3 regions of the Clostridioides sp. LIBA-6822 genome follow, and region 2 is predicted to be linked to each of the others. Evidence: riboswitches for the same ligand, from Rfam matches in the RefSeq annotation. Region 2 holds a riboswitch; each other region holds the start of a gene.
The links. Region 2 has a riboswitch for cyclic di-GMP ahead of ACTG48_RS15930 (M60 family metallopeptidase). Riboswitches for the same ligand answer to the same signal wherever they lie in the genome.
Positions count from the first base shown of each region.

Region 1: linked by a shared signal. The riboswitch ahead of ACTG48_RS07535 (cold-shock protein) and the one ahead of ACTG48_RS15930 (M60 family metallopeptidase) in region 2 are both predicted to bind cyclic di-GMP.
Region 3: linked by a shared signal. The riboswitch ahead of ACTG48_RS10465 (SH3 domain-containing protein) and the one ahead of ACTG48_RS15930 (M60 family metallopeptidase) in region 2 are both predicted to bind cyclic di-GMP.

Region 1 is NZ_CP196995.1:1,564,281-1,568,584, reverse strand. Features, by position in the region: partial or broken gene ACTG48_RS07545 (BlaI/MecI/CopY family transcriptional regulator) at 292-674, opposite strand; gene ACTG48_RS07540 (BlaI/MecI/CopY family transcriptional regulator) at 781-1,158, opposite strand; cyclic di-GMP riboswitch class I at 1,366-1,462, shown strand; gene ACTG48_RS07535 (cold-shock protein) at 1,920-2,120, shown strand; gene ACTG48_RS07530 (hypothetical protein) at 2,666-2,983, shown strand; gene ACTG48_RS07525 (hypothetical protein) at 3,147-3,461, opposite strand; gene ACTG48_RS07520 (hypothetical protein) at 3,576-4,055, opposite strand.
Region 2 is NZ_CP196995.1:3,332,773-3,337,076, forward strand. Features, by position in the region: gene ACTG48_RS15930 (M60 family metallopeptidase) at 1-2,588, opposite strand, end outside; cyclic di-GMP riboswitch class I at 2,710-2,795, opposite strand; gene ACTG48_RS15935 (cell wall-binding protein Cwp9) at 3,016-4,304, opposite strand, start outside.
Region 3 is NZ_CP196995.1:2,178,596-2,182,899, reverse strand. Features, by position in the region: gene ACTG48_RS10470 (FtsX-like permease family protein) at 1-2,012, opposite strand, end outside; cyclic di-GMP riboswitch class I at 2,528-2,621, shown strand; gene ACTG48_RS10465 (SH3 domain-containing protein) at 2,706-3,194, shown strand; gene ACTG48_RS10460 (hypothetical protein) at 3,543-3,941, shown strand; gene ACTG48_RS10455 (TetR/AcrR family transcriptional regulator) at 4,095-4,304, shown strand, end outside.

The DNA of each region.
Region 1 (4,304 bases), 1.8 Mb from region 2:
AAAATGTAAGTGAATTTGTGATATTATCTGATTGTTTGAAGATTTGTTTGATATATCATTGAAATCTAGCTATTTAGTTACAAGTACTTGAATTTCGGTTATAAATTGTAGTATTTTCTTTGTCTTTATTTATATTTATTTTGAAACCATTAAAATATCAGACATTAAATCAATGTTTTTATTTTATCTTATATTTTTATTTATAGTTAATTTTATATAATAAGTTGGGCGGCAAATAGGTGGCAAAAAATTGCTACTCCATTTTTTTATTAAATAATACTATATTTTTTATTAATCATCTTTTTCCAAACTCTTAAAATATTCTTCTAACTCATTTAATTTTTTTCATCTACTTTCTCATCATTTTTATGTAATGCTGAAATCAAACTTCTAATTGAATTTTTATGTATATTTTTTATGAATTCTCTTGTTTCAAATCTCTGATATTGTTTTTCTTTTACTAGTACATTATAGTGAGTACGTTTATCTATTTTCCCTGTTTCTAAAAACTCTCTTCTTTGCAATCTTTTTAATACTGTAAATGTAGTCGTGTCTTTCCATTTATATTTTTGTTCCATGGCTTCAACAATTTCTCTTGATGTCAATATTCTATATGATTCCCAAATATATCTCATAACTTTTAATTCCGCTTCTGGTAATTTACTAATTTTCACGTTATATATACCCTCTTGTCGATTCATATATAAATAAAATTCTATCTTAATAAAGTTTTCCAAACAAGATAATTAAGGTAAATAATACCACCCAATTTTCACCATATCATTCTTTTAAGTTACTGTAATACTCTTCTAGTGAATCTAACTTATCTTTGCTTATAGATTTATGTGTGGTAGTAAGAAAACGCATTATTTTTCTACTTTTACTAGATTTTAGTACCTTTTTCTTAAAAGCGTAATATTCTTCGTTATCTATTGTTATTTTATAATGAGATTGAAATTTTATAATATCTCTAGCCAAATAACCTTTATCAACCAATCTTTTTAATAGTGTTTTTATTGTACTTTTATGCCATCCATACCTCTGTTTTATATATTTTACAATTTCTTTTTTAGATATTATAGAATCTTTTTTCCATAAATACTCCATTAATATTAGTTCTGCTCTTAATAATTTTTCTATTAACATTTCTTCTTCCATCTTGTGTCGCTCCCTCATTCAGTCTAACTTAAACTAATGATAGGAGCTTTTTAACACAAAAACTACAGGTAAAATTTGCCATATATTCTACTTATTTAGTTTGTTTTTATATATAAAAAATATTATTCATATCTATAAACTTATTCAATTTTCAAACACATATGTTGAATAATAACTAATTGCATTGTATTATTAAATTGTAGAATAAAACTAAATTGGCAAAACTAGAGGAATTTAGTGGCATAAAGCCTATAGGAACTAAAATTTATAAAATTCTTATAAATTATGTCAGCCAGTTGCCAAAAAAATATTGTTCTTTTTGTTTTTATGAAAGTTTTTTAGGGGGATAATAATTCATATGTTTAGACATAAAATGTATAAGTGTACACATATGTTGACTGCTTATATTGATAGTTCATATGATTATTGTAATTTTTTAAATACACAGTTAAATGATTTTATACTAGAGTACGGATAAAATGTAGTAGAGTATTGTTTTCATCAAGTTATGATATTGGTGAGTAAGTATAATTAAATAGATTTTGTTTTCTAGAGAACCCTTTTTAGTTTTATCTACATTTCTATTAATCTATAGCAATATAAAACGCTCAAATATATTTTTAATATTAAGAATAACCAAAAATGTTAACTAAAAAATATAATTAAGTAGACATTTCTATTAATCTATGATACAATAGTATTTGTGGTAATACACAATTAAATCAAGTATATCTTGATACAGGTTAATAGGAGTATTTTTAATGAATAATGGAATAGTAAAATGGTTTAACAATGAAAAAGGATTTGGTTTTATAACAGTAGAAGGTGGAGAGGATGTATTTGCTCATTTCTCAGCTATACAAACTTCAGGATTTAAATCACTAGAAGAAGGTCAAAAAGTAAGCTTTGATATAGTTAAAGGTGCTAGAGGTCATCAGGCAGAAAATATAACTATATTATAATATATAGATTTTTCGGGAAAGACTCTTTTAGAGTCTTTTTTTATTGCTAGTATATATGAGATAATTATTGATGAAGTAAATAATGTTGTTTGGATAAATGAAAAAAACACTCCTCGACATGAGAATGCTTAGTTACAGAAATAGAAGTGTACTACCAATACACTTCTATTTTTTTATTATATCATATATTTTGGTCTATGAAAAAGACCCCTTTAAATCGTTTTTAAGATATGATAAGTCATGTCCCTGATAGTTTTTATACATTAATGTATTTCAAAAAAATAAGCACTCATAATAAAAAGAGTGCTTAGTGTATGTTAATGTATATATCTAATACAATTATAACACGTCTTATGTTTTAGTATGATAATTTTCGTTCGCTTTATTATTACAACTTTTACTATACTTTTAGATAACCTGTTAATATTTGTAATATTTTAGATACTCTTTATACTTGTGTTACTGATATACTTTGATTAAGAAAATTAATCTAATTATAAGTTGGCGATTATATATAAAATCATATTATAAAGGAGGTCTCTACTATGAAAACTCAGAATATCTATCTTATGTTTCTTGGAATAGGAATTATAATAGCAACTACAATAATATCTTTAATTAAAGTTAAGATTGGTTTTTATAGTGAAAAATATTTTAATAAATTAGAATCAATATATGGAGATATAGATAGAAAAAGAACCATTAAACTGGAAGTTCTTTATCGCTATGCAATGAGCCTTGAATACATAGCAATAGGCTTATTTACAAGAAGATTAGACATTACAATAATAGCAATGATATTAGCAGCTATTATAACAACAACCTTATATTATTTAATTAGAAAGAGGTATATAACTGTATAAACTATTTATAAAATACTAATAGAATTGATAATCAAAAGAAGGTAATAGGATTACCCTATCATCTTCTTTTGATTTATCTAATGTTGTATGATTTCATACTGTTTTTGTCAACCAATATAATTAAATAGTTATGAGAAAATACTATAAAAAATTATTATAACGTTTAACAATCTCCATAATATTCAGCAAAATATAAAGGACTTTTCTTAGTGACCTTATAATTTCTCAAGTATGATTCTGTAGCTTTCTCAATTGGAGGTTTAGTTAATGTATAACATTTTGCATTTTCTTTTGACAACTTTTCTTTGTCTATTTTGTTATGAAACTCATCATCAACTATTCCTGTAGTAATAGCTTCTTTGAAATATCCATTAAAAAATACATGAGTCTTTAGTGCTAGTGCAGGCGTTGAATGTAATATTAGAAACATTGCAATAATAGATAATGCTGTTGTTAATACTAACTTTATCCTCTTCATAATTAATCTCCTCACATTAATAATATATCTCCAACTTATTATATAAGTTAACATATACCAATATTTTTTAGACACAAGTATGGTAGTAACTAGAGTTAATTGCTACCTTCTAGTCTATTTCAAATAGTCTTTTAGATAGAATATTTCTTCGCTTTGATAATTCCATATATTTTTCCATGATATTACATATTTGAAATTTCCAATTATATCTTTTAATTCTTTATCATTAGCGCTTTCTAAGTATACTTCAAGGGTTTCAGTATGTTTTTTATTATATGTTACAATACTATCTCCCAACATCCTAACTTTTTCATTATCCCTCAGAAAATCGTAAAAACCATCTGAATTAAATTTTATATCTTTTATTAATATGTTTGGTGATTTAACTTTAACTTGAATATCAACATGTTTTAAACGCTTAATATCTACATTTATTGGTAAACCCTGTTCTTCTTTTTTTATTCTCTTATAATCCTCAGTAGTGATACCATTTATTTTAGCTGAAAAATTTATTGTAGGCTTTATAAATGTTGTAAGATATATACACAACATTAAGCATATTCCTACTAAAATATATCGTATTTTATATTTCATAGTATCATCTCCTTTGTTAGAATCTTTCTACATACAACTTATATCTATATTATAACTTATTTATTAAGATTTTTACTATAATATAAGTATTAAATCTATGTCTAGCTTTTACAAACGCTCTAGCTCTATCCATCGTTGACCACACATCATCAGAATAAATATATGTGAATTTTTCTCATGTAGTCTTGCTCTATTTTCATCTAAAAATCGTTCGACAAATTGCTGATATAAGTTCTTAAATATGCTATA
Region 2 (4,304 bases):
GATGAGCAGACACTAACTTGTATCTTAGTCGCGTTTATTGGTTCTTTTAATCTAACCATTACGTATTTATTATTATTTACAGGGTCTGTCTTTGTTTCAAAAGGTACATCGCCTAAATTATGTAATTGACCATTTTCATCCCAATAGCGTATCTCAAAGTCGTTTATTGTCTTATCAGAAACATCAAATCTAGGTGTAGCCATAAAAGTATCCATAGTATATGCTTTATCAAAGGTTATGACTGGCCCTCTATTTGTTCCCTCAGCAGCATTGTATTCTGAGAAAGTCCAATGTGTTGTAAAGTCTCCATCTACTATATTAAATTTATCAAATGGATTTTTATCACTATATTCACTTGCATCATATTTAGCTGGATAAGTGACATCAACTATATGATTAGTTGGTATTCCAAATCCAGCATCAGATTTAGGAGTATTAATCAATCTGTAGTTAGGCGTTGTTGGTGCATCTACACTTTCAGTTGTGCCTAGATATATCTTAGACATTCCACTAGTTCCCAAGTGGTTAGTAGCTGTCATTCTAACTTCATATGTTGTATTATCCTTAAGCCCTTCTATTTTTGAACTTGTTCCACGAATAAGCTTATCATTGTATTTTATCCAAGAGCCATTAGAACCTTTTTCTCTGTAATATAAATCAAAATCTTTAGCTTGTTTATGATTTTTCCAACTTACATCAAGAGCTTTAAATCTTCCTTTAATGCTTATGCCTTCTGGTGGCTCTGGTTTTGTATCTGGAACAACTTGAAATTCTAATATACTATCTGGACTAAATTGTATTGGCTTATAGTTTGAGTCTACATTTTCTGGTACTCCATCTAAATTCTCTGATGTTGCATCTTTGTATCCACTAGACCAATCTCCATTTAAAGATTGTATGCTAACTCTATATAATCCATATGCTTCTATATCTCTAACTTCTATAGTATTTTTGCTAGTTTGTAATTTTTTAGTTGATAATACTTTACCTTTACTATCAATCGTATCTAATATAAGTTCATATGCAGATACATTTACTTCATTGTTCCAATAAAAAGATACCTTTTCATTTCCAACAGCAGTACTAGTTGCTATTTTATTAATTTTTGGTATATTCATTTCTGGCTTTGGTATTTCTTTATAAACATTATTTAAAAACTCAACTTTAGATATTTCTGCAAGATTTCTATCATTAGCAGTTGTAGCTGTTATTTTTATAGTTATCTTTTTCACTGCTACTTGTTTGCCAAGATTTATCACTATATCGCTATTTTGAACATCTGCATATGTTTCTAAAGCTGACCTACTATATGTAGATGTCGTAGAGTTATCATCTTTACTAATATTATTATCTTCTTTTGGTGTATCTTTGTCTAAATCAGATTTATCAGTTGATGAACTTTCTTTATCATTGTTTTCTTGTTCATTTGTATTAGAATTTGATTCTTCTTTATCATTTTTTTCTTCTTGAGTATTATCTGAGTTATTATCAGATTGCTCTGTATTTTCTTCTTTATTATTTACTTCTTCTTGCTGTTCCTCTTTTAAAGTTTTTACATACTCTTTATTTTCATAAGGAATCTCTTGAACATTACCATCTTTATCTGTAATCTCAACTATTCCTTTTGCTGGAGCACTCCCTTCAGGAGCTTTAATATTTATGACTTCCATATCAAGAGCTTCTGATAAAGCTATATCCATCACTGCCGGTTTTTCTTCTGATATTTTATCATCTTTATTTGCTGGAGATATTGTAACTCCATTGTTTTCTCCACTAAACAAATCTTCTACAGTACCCTGAATATTTGTATCACTATTTTCTTCTAATGTTACTTTACTTGTATCTACTATAGGATTGGTCGGTACTATACTTTCTAGACTATTTGCATTTTCATTTTGCCCTAGATTTTTATGTACATAGTCTAAGTCAGCAATATCTACCTTCCCATCTCTATTTAAATCATATTCTTTTTTATTTGAATCTATGTTTTCTAAAACTTCATTATAATCATTTTTATCTACTTTTCCGTCTCCATTTACATCACCCATTAAAAATAGTTCATAGTTCAAAGGTTTATTTTTATTATCTACACTTGCTCTATTACTTAATAAAACCCTTTGAGAATAACTTGATATATCAATATCTTTAACTTCTTTATTCTTAAATCCACTTCCAGAGACTTCTACCTTGTATTTTCCAACAGGTAAATTGCTGAACATAATATTGTAATATGATATATTTTCATCTTTTTCTTTTATTTCACTTCTATTTGCAGATAATTTTTTGATAGTATATTCTATAGTATCTGTTCCTATATTTATACTTCCTGAATTTTTACCTCCAAGTTTTATTATCCCACTATTATTACTACCATCTTTTAATTGTAGCTGTATATCAGTTATACTTTCTGATTCATTATTTTTGATTGGAAGTGAAAAATTTAAATCCACTTCTAGATTCCCCTTTAGCTTTTCTGTAACTGATTTTTCAACTGCCCTTAGTTTCCCCTCTAATATAGGCTCTGCAAAAACATTCAATGGTGCACTACACATGGACACTGCTAGTACACAAGATATTGCCTTTTTCATGAAATAACAATCCTCCCTCAATAAATCTTTAATTTTCCATGAATTTAAATGCTATAGTTTCAGACAATAAAAAAAGACACTCAAAGAGAATCTTTATTATAAATAAAAAGAACTTGCTCTTTTTAGCAACTGGCTGATATGGCTTTATAAGCTTTAATCCCTATAGTTTTGCGTCATTAGATTTCCCTAATTTTGCCATTTAATTTTCAATGCTTTTATACCCATTTTATACTATATTTAAACTTTTTAATACAATTTTTTTATGTTAAAATACAAAAAAAGAATATTTATATTATTATGTTAATATAAATATTCTTTATCATTATAAATACATTACTTATATGTTATTTTCTAATTATTATCTTATTACATATTTCCAGCGCTTATCTATATATTATTATCAAAGTATTTAAATCTCTATAAACACCTATTCTTTATATCTTCCATAAAACTCATGTGTTGCATATATAGTCTTATCACCTGTCATAGTTAATCCAAATCCCATTATTTCATATCCCTTATGTAACATATTTGTACCTTCCTCAGGATTTGTCTTCCACTCATTAAAAATAAAGTTTCCTATATCATCTGCATCTCTATTCGTATATACAGGCTTATCTGGGATTTTATACTTAATTATGTTTTCCCCTTGAACAGAAATGTATCCAGGCTTAATCTCACTCCAATCTAGATACTTCAAAAAAGTAGAATACGAATTTTTACCATTTATAGTGTGAGATAAAGTCTTTTTATTTGCCATTAAATTAGACCAGTCATTTGCTAGACCTTCTAATCTACTTGCTACAGATAACTCTCTTACTCCATTCTCTTTTCTGTATTGTTTTGTAAGAGCATATATTTTTCCCTTTATCCTATCCTTAAATACTTTATCATTTGGATTATAGTACAATCCTTGTTGGTTTGGTGAAGTTTGATTTATACATTGCTTGATGACATTTTGATTTATTCCTCCTAGTACAGTCAATTTATCTGCACCACTTAAAATACTCTTGTTGCTACCATTTTCAACTAAAACTACAGGAGCATTTTTTGCTATTGTAGAAGCTGCCAATGCATCAGTTAGTTGCATACCTTTACTTAAATAAAATTCTTTACTGTTTTTATAGAATTCTTGTATAACTCTCTTATTGGTATCAAATCTATCTGTCCCACCCAATCTAACAGAATTTGTACTCTTAACCAGTTCATCACTTATTATCTCACTAGAACCAAGTGCATAACTTTTTAGACCTGTTGTATCAAATCCTACACTGTTTCCATCTGTAAGTATTATAGGTACTCCATCTCTTGCTGCTACTGGTGATGCACTTATTGCATCTGCTTCTCCTGTAATTCCATTAGCTATAATTACTTTATCTATTGGTTTGATTTCTTTGATTTTTTCAGCTATTTTTATGCTTGTATCAAATCTATTCTCACCAAATATTCTTTGTACAACCTTCTTTTTAGATAGTAACTGATTTTCAACATTTTTACTTATTGTCGATTCTGAACCTATTATATATATAGTATTTGCTTTGTTTAATCTTTCCATAGTAGTATTTGGGATTTGATTTTGTTTTGTCATTAAAATAGGTGCGTTTAATGCTCCTGCTAAACCACTTGCACTCAAGCCATCTGACAAGCTATTATCCGAATTGATTAGTATTGCTGTATTGTAGTTTTGTTTGTCTGCTATTTTTGCTGCTGTCTCAT
Region 3 (4,304 bases), 1.2 Mb from region 2:
ATCTTAAAAAACATTGCTGTAATTAGTGAAGAAATTACAATAGATATGACAACAGCTAATTTTATAACAAGTCTTAACTGGTTGATAATAGAGCTTAATGTCTGACTTATATAATTATTTATATCTGTAACTTTAGCAGGGTAATAACCAATACTGTATTGTTCTAATTTATCTGCTACATTGACTCCAGGTTTTAAATTTAAATTTATGACATGCCATAAAACATTATCTTTGTTAGATGGTAACATAGCTTTTGCAGTCTTACCACCATGTGTAATGTCTTGATATATGCCACTAACAGTAAGAGTTAACTCTTTACCTTTTGAGAAAATAGATAAATTATCTCCAATACTTTTTTCTAGTTCATTTGCATTTATAACAGATAGTGCAATTTCATTTTCTTTTGTTGGTGCAGAACCTTTTACATATGTAAGTGGGAAAGTTTTAAAGTTTCCATTTTCTATTTTCATATTTTCTACTTTGCCATTTTTATTTTTTATTTTATATGAACTTGTTGTAAAGGATTCATATTTTTCAACATCATTGTCATCGTTAATTTTTTGTAATATAGAATTAAAAAGATGTTGGGTTTGATTTGTCTGTGATAAATCAATACGAATATCACTCTTACCAGCGCCCATATAAGTAATAAATTCAGGTGATTGAATAGTATTTAGAAAATTAAGTGGTACAATCATGAGGAAAATACAAATCATGTAGACAAAACAAAGCAATCCATAGACAGTAAATTTTCTTACTACTTCATTTAACCCTAGAAATATATTGGCATTTGTCATTTTGGTTTTGTATAGCTGTAAGCTATATCCATGTATTACAGAGTTTGTAGAATGATTATTTCTTAATGCATTAACTGCTGATATTTTTTTGAATCTTTTAAGTATAAGTTTACAAAAGAATACAATAGCTACAAATACAAGAACTGAACTTATAAATGGAATAAGAATACTAAAGATATCTTTATCTACTGTTCCCATATAAATATAAATATTTTTTGTAAAAAAAACTCCTATGAATAACGACAATATATAGCCAAGAAAACTTGCAAAAGATGAAATTAATACGTATTTTATCAAATATAGTTTTTGGATGTTACTATTTTGAATACCAATGGCTTTCATAACACCAATTTCTCTGTAGTCTTCTTCAATCGTTGTAATTAAAGTAAATCGTAAGCATAAAATAGAAATTGTAATAAGAAGAATGCTAATTAAGATGACAATAGCAATTACAATTCCGTCAGACAAAGCATTTAGTAGTTTATAAGTGGAATAAGTTATTGATGTACCTGTTTGTGGGAGCTTAGTTGATTGATATAGTGTTTCAAACTCACTAATTTTATTTATATCATTTAATAGAAATTCAATTAGATATTCGCTTTCCCCTATAGTAGCTTTTAAAGTGCCCCAATCATTATCACTGATTAAAAAACGCTTTGAAGTAACAAGAGAAGGGTTCATCTGTGCATCACGTATAAAATCTTTTATTGTAAATTCCATAAAGAAACTACCCTTAATAATTTTTATTTTATCTCCAATTTTTAAATTGCATTGTTTCATATAGTATACAGGAACTCCTATTTCCCCATCTTGTATTTGCATTATTTGATTCTCCATATCTAATAGAAAGTCAAATTTATCATTTTGTTTTGTAAAGCTATTTTCTAGTACACTATTAGCCTGATTTTCTCCTTTATTTCCTAAAAAAATATTAGCTCCATTTATATTTAAAAGTTCAGTAGTTTGTTGCTTTTTTACATATGGAGTTTTAGCTGAAAACTTGTCAATTTCTTCTTGATTTAATTTGCCAGAATACATTTGAACATAATGAGGCGCATGGGATTTTTGAAACAAAGAAGTCATGGAATGAGTTAGTTCTATAATGATGCTCGTTGCACTAGATACCAGCATTGATGCAAGCAAAATAAAAATAAATAGAGTAATTGTTATCACTTTGTTTCGAGTTAAATCTTTTAATAATATTCTCTTAAGCATAAATAATCCTCATTTCTTAAAAATTTTGTATTGAATATTTTAGATTTATTTTATATTAGTCATAGATATATAAAAATTAAACTGACCGTCGGTCTATAACCATAATATAATAATATTACTATTTTGTCAAGTTATTAAAAAAGTAAAATATAAACTTCTTATGATAAAGTGTTTATACAAAATATACCCTAAAGAAATTAGTAAGAATTTTAAAAAAGAATATAATTAATATATTTTATTTTTAGTTTTTTACTAATCAATAATTTTTAATATTAATTAAGTATATAAAAAATTATTGATTATTTTTATGTATTAATATTTATTAAAAAAGATTTGTTAAAAGTAATAGTATCATAGATAAATTACTATTTTTTAGATGAATTATGAAGAATAATAATTAAATTAATAAATATAAAGGTATTTTTTGCTTATTATTAATTAAAAATTTAATTTATATTTAATTAATATAAAATTTGAGGTAATATTATTTTTAAATTGTTCAAATTATGTTATTATTCAGATATAGGCAATATTAGATAAATCTAATGACGCAAAGCTATAGGGACTAAAATCTTTATGTAATAAAGGTCATGTCAGCCAGTTGCCAAAAAGATAATGATTCTTTTTGTTAAAAGTATTTGTTGAAAGTATATATTTTTAATAACTTAATATTTGGCAAGAGGAGGGCTTAAGATGATATCTGAATTAATGTTAAAAAATTTTGGCGAATCTAGCATCAATTTTAAGACTAAAATTAAATTAAATTTAAGAGAAAGACCAGACATAAATAGTATGAAGTTGAAAAGTATACCAGAAGGTAAAATTGTCAAGCTAAAATGTGTTGATGGAATATGGGCAGAAGTTGAAAGTAATTATGACAAAGGATGGTTACTTTATAAATATTTAGAAAAATTAAACAATGTTAAAAACAATAGTAACAACATGGTAAAAGATAGAAAAAAGAATTATGTAGGAAATATAAGAACAAATGGTCTAAGTTTAGAACTTAGAAATGACAGAACATTAGACTCTAGAATTATAACTACAATTCCTGATGGTTTTAAAGTTGAAGTATGTTATAGTGTTGGGAAATGGGCAAGAGTGAATATTGATAAAAGTGGAAAAAGATATTCTGGATATGTATATAACCAGTATATAGAAGAATGTTTAAGTTTATCATAATTGGATACTAGTAAGCTTTAAATACACTAATAAATCTCAGAAAAAGAATCCTAATCATAGGATTCTTTTTCTTTTGTAAAAATCATCATTTAATACTAAACAGAATAAATTAATTAAGCTATCTTAATTATAAATGGAAAATTTAGTTGAAAGTAGATTTAATTTGTATTTTGTGTACTAAGTATCATAATTTACTATTAATTTAAAGAATTTTAACAAAAGAGAAACTTTACAGAATAAAAATATATTAAAGATAAGAAAACATATAAGAAATTTGAAAAATTTTGTAATTTTTACTTTAATATATACTATAATAAACTAGATATAAGTTTTTATGAGGGGGAAAATATGAAAAAAAAGAAAAAGTTGATTGGAGTAATTATATCTTTTTTACTTATAATCAGCATTATAAATCCATTACAAGTTGAGGCAGAAGTTATTACTGATTCTAGTGTATACATTTCTTCAACACAAGAGAGTTATCAATCTAATAATACTAGGTTTAAAACTATTAAATCTAAAAGTAGACACAAACGTAGTAAATCTAGTAAAAGTAGAGTGAAATTAAAAAAAAGGACTACAAGAACTAAAACTTATGGACATGGAATTCTAAATAGACACAAAAGTCGAGGTATAAGGAGATATAATATTTTATCAAAATTGGTACTGTCAATAATAGTTATGTTTGTTGTTATAGTTTTAGTTATATTAATATTTATTAAAAGAAAGAAGAAGAAATTTTATTAAATACAACAATGAAAATTATATAGTTGTTTTATGTGATTTTATTATTAATTAGATGGTAATTTAAAGAACAACGTTTTGTTAATTATTGATGTTTATTTAATAGCATGATATAATTTGAACGGAATAATATGCTGTTTAAAAGGAGATACAAAAATGGCACGAAAACGAATATTAAATGGTGGTAAACGAGATGAACTTATTGATAATGCACTTAAGTTGTTTTTAGAGTATGGATATGAGAACACCTCTATAAGAATGATTTTAGATAGTGTTGGTGGAGAAGTTGGCATGTTTTATCACTATTTTAAATCAAAGGATGAAATATTTAATGAAGTAATAAAGTTGTTTTTAGCACAATATGAA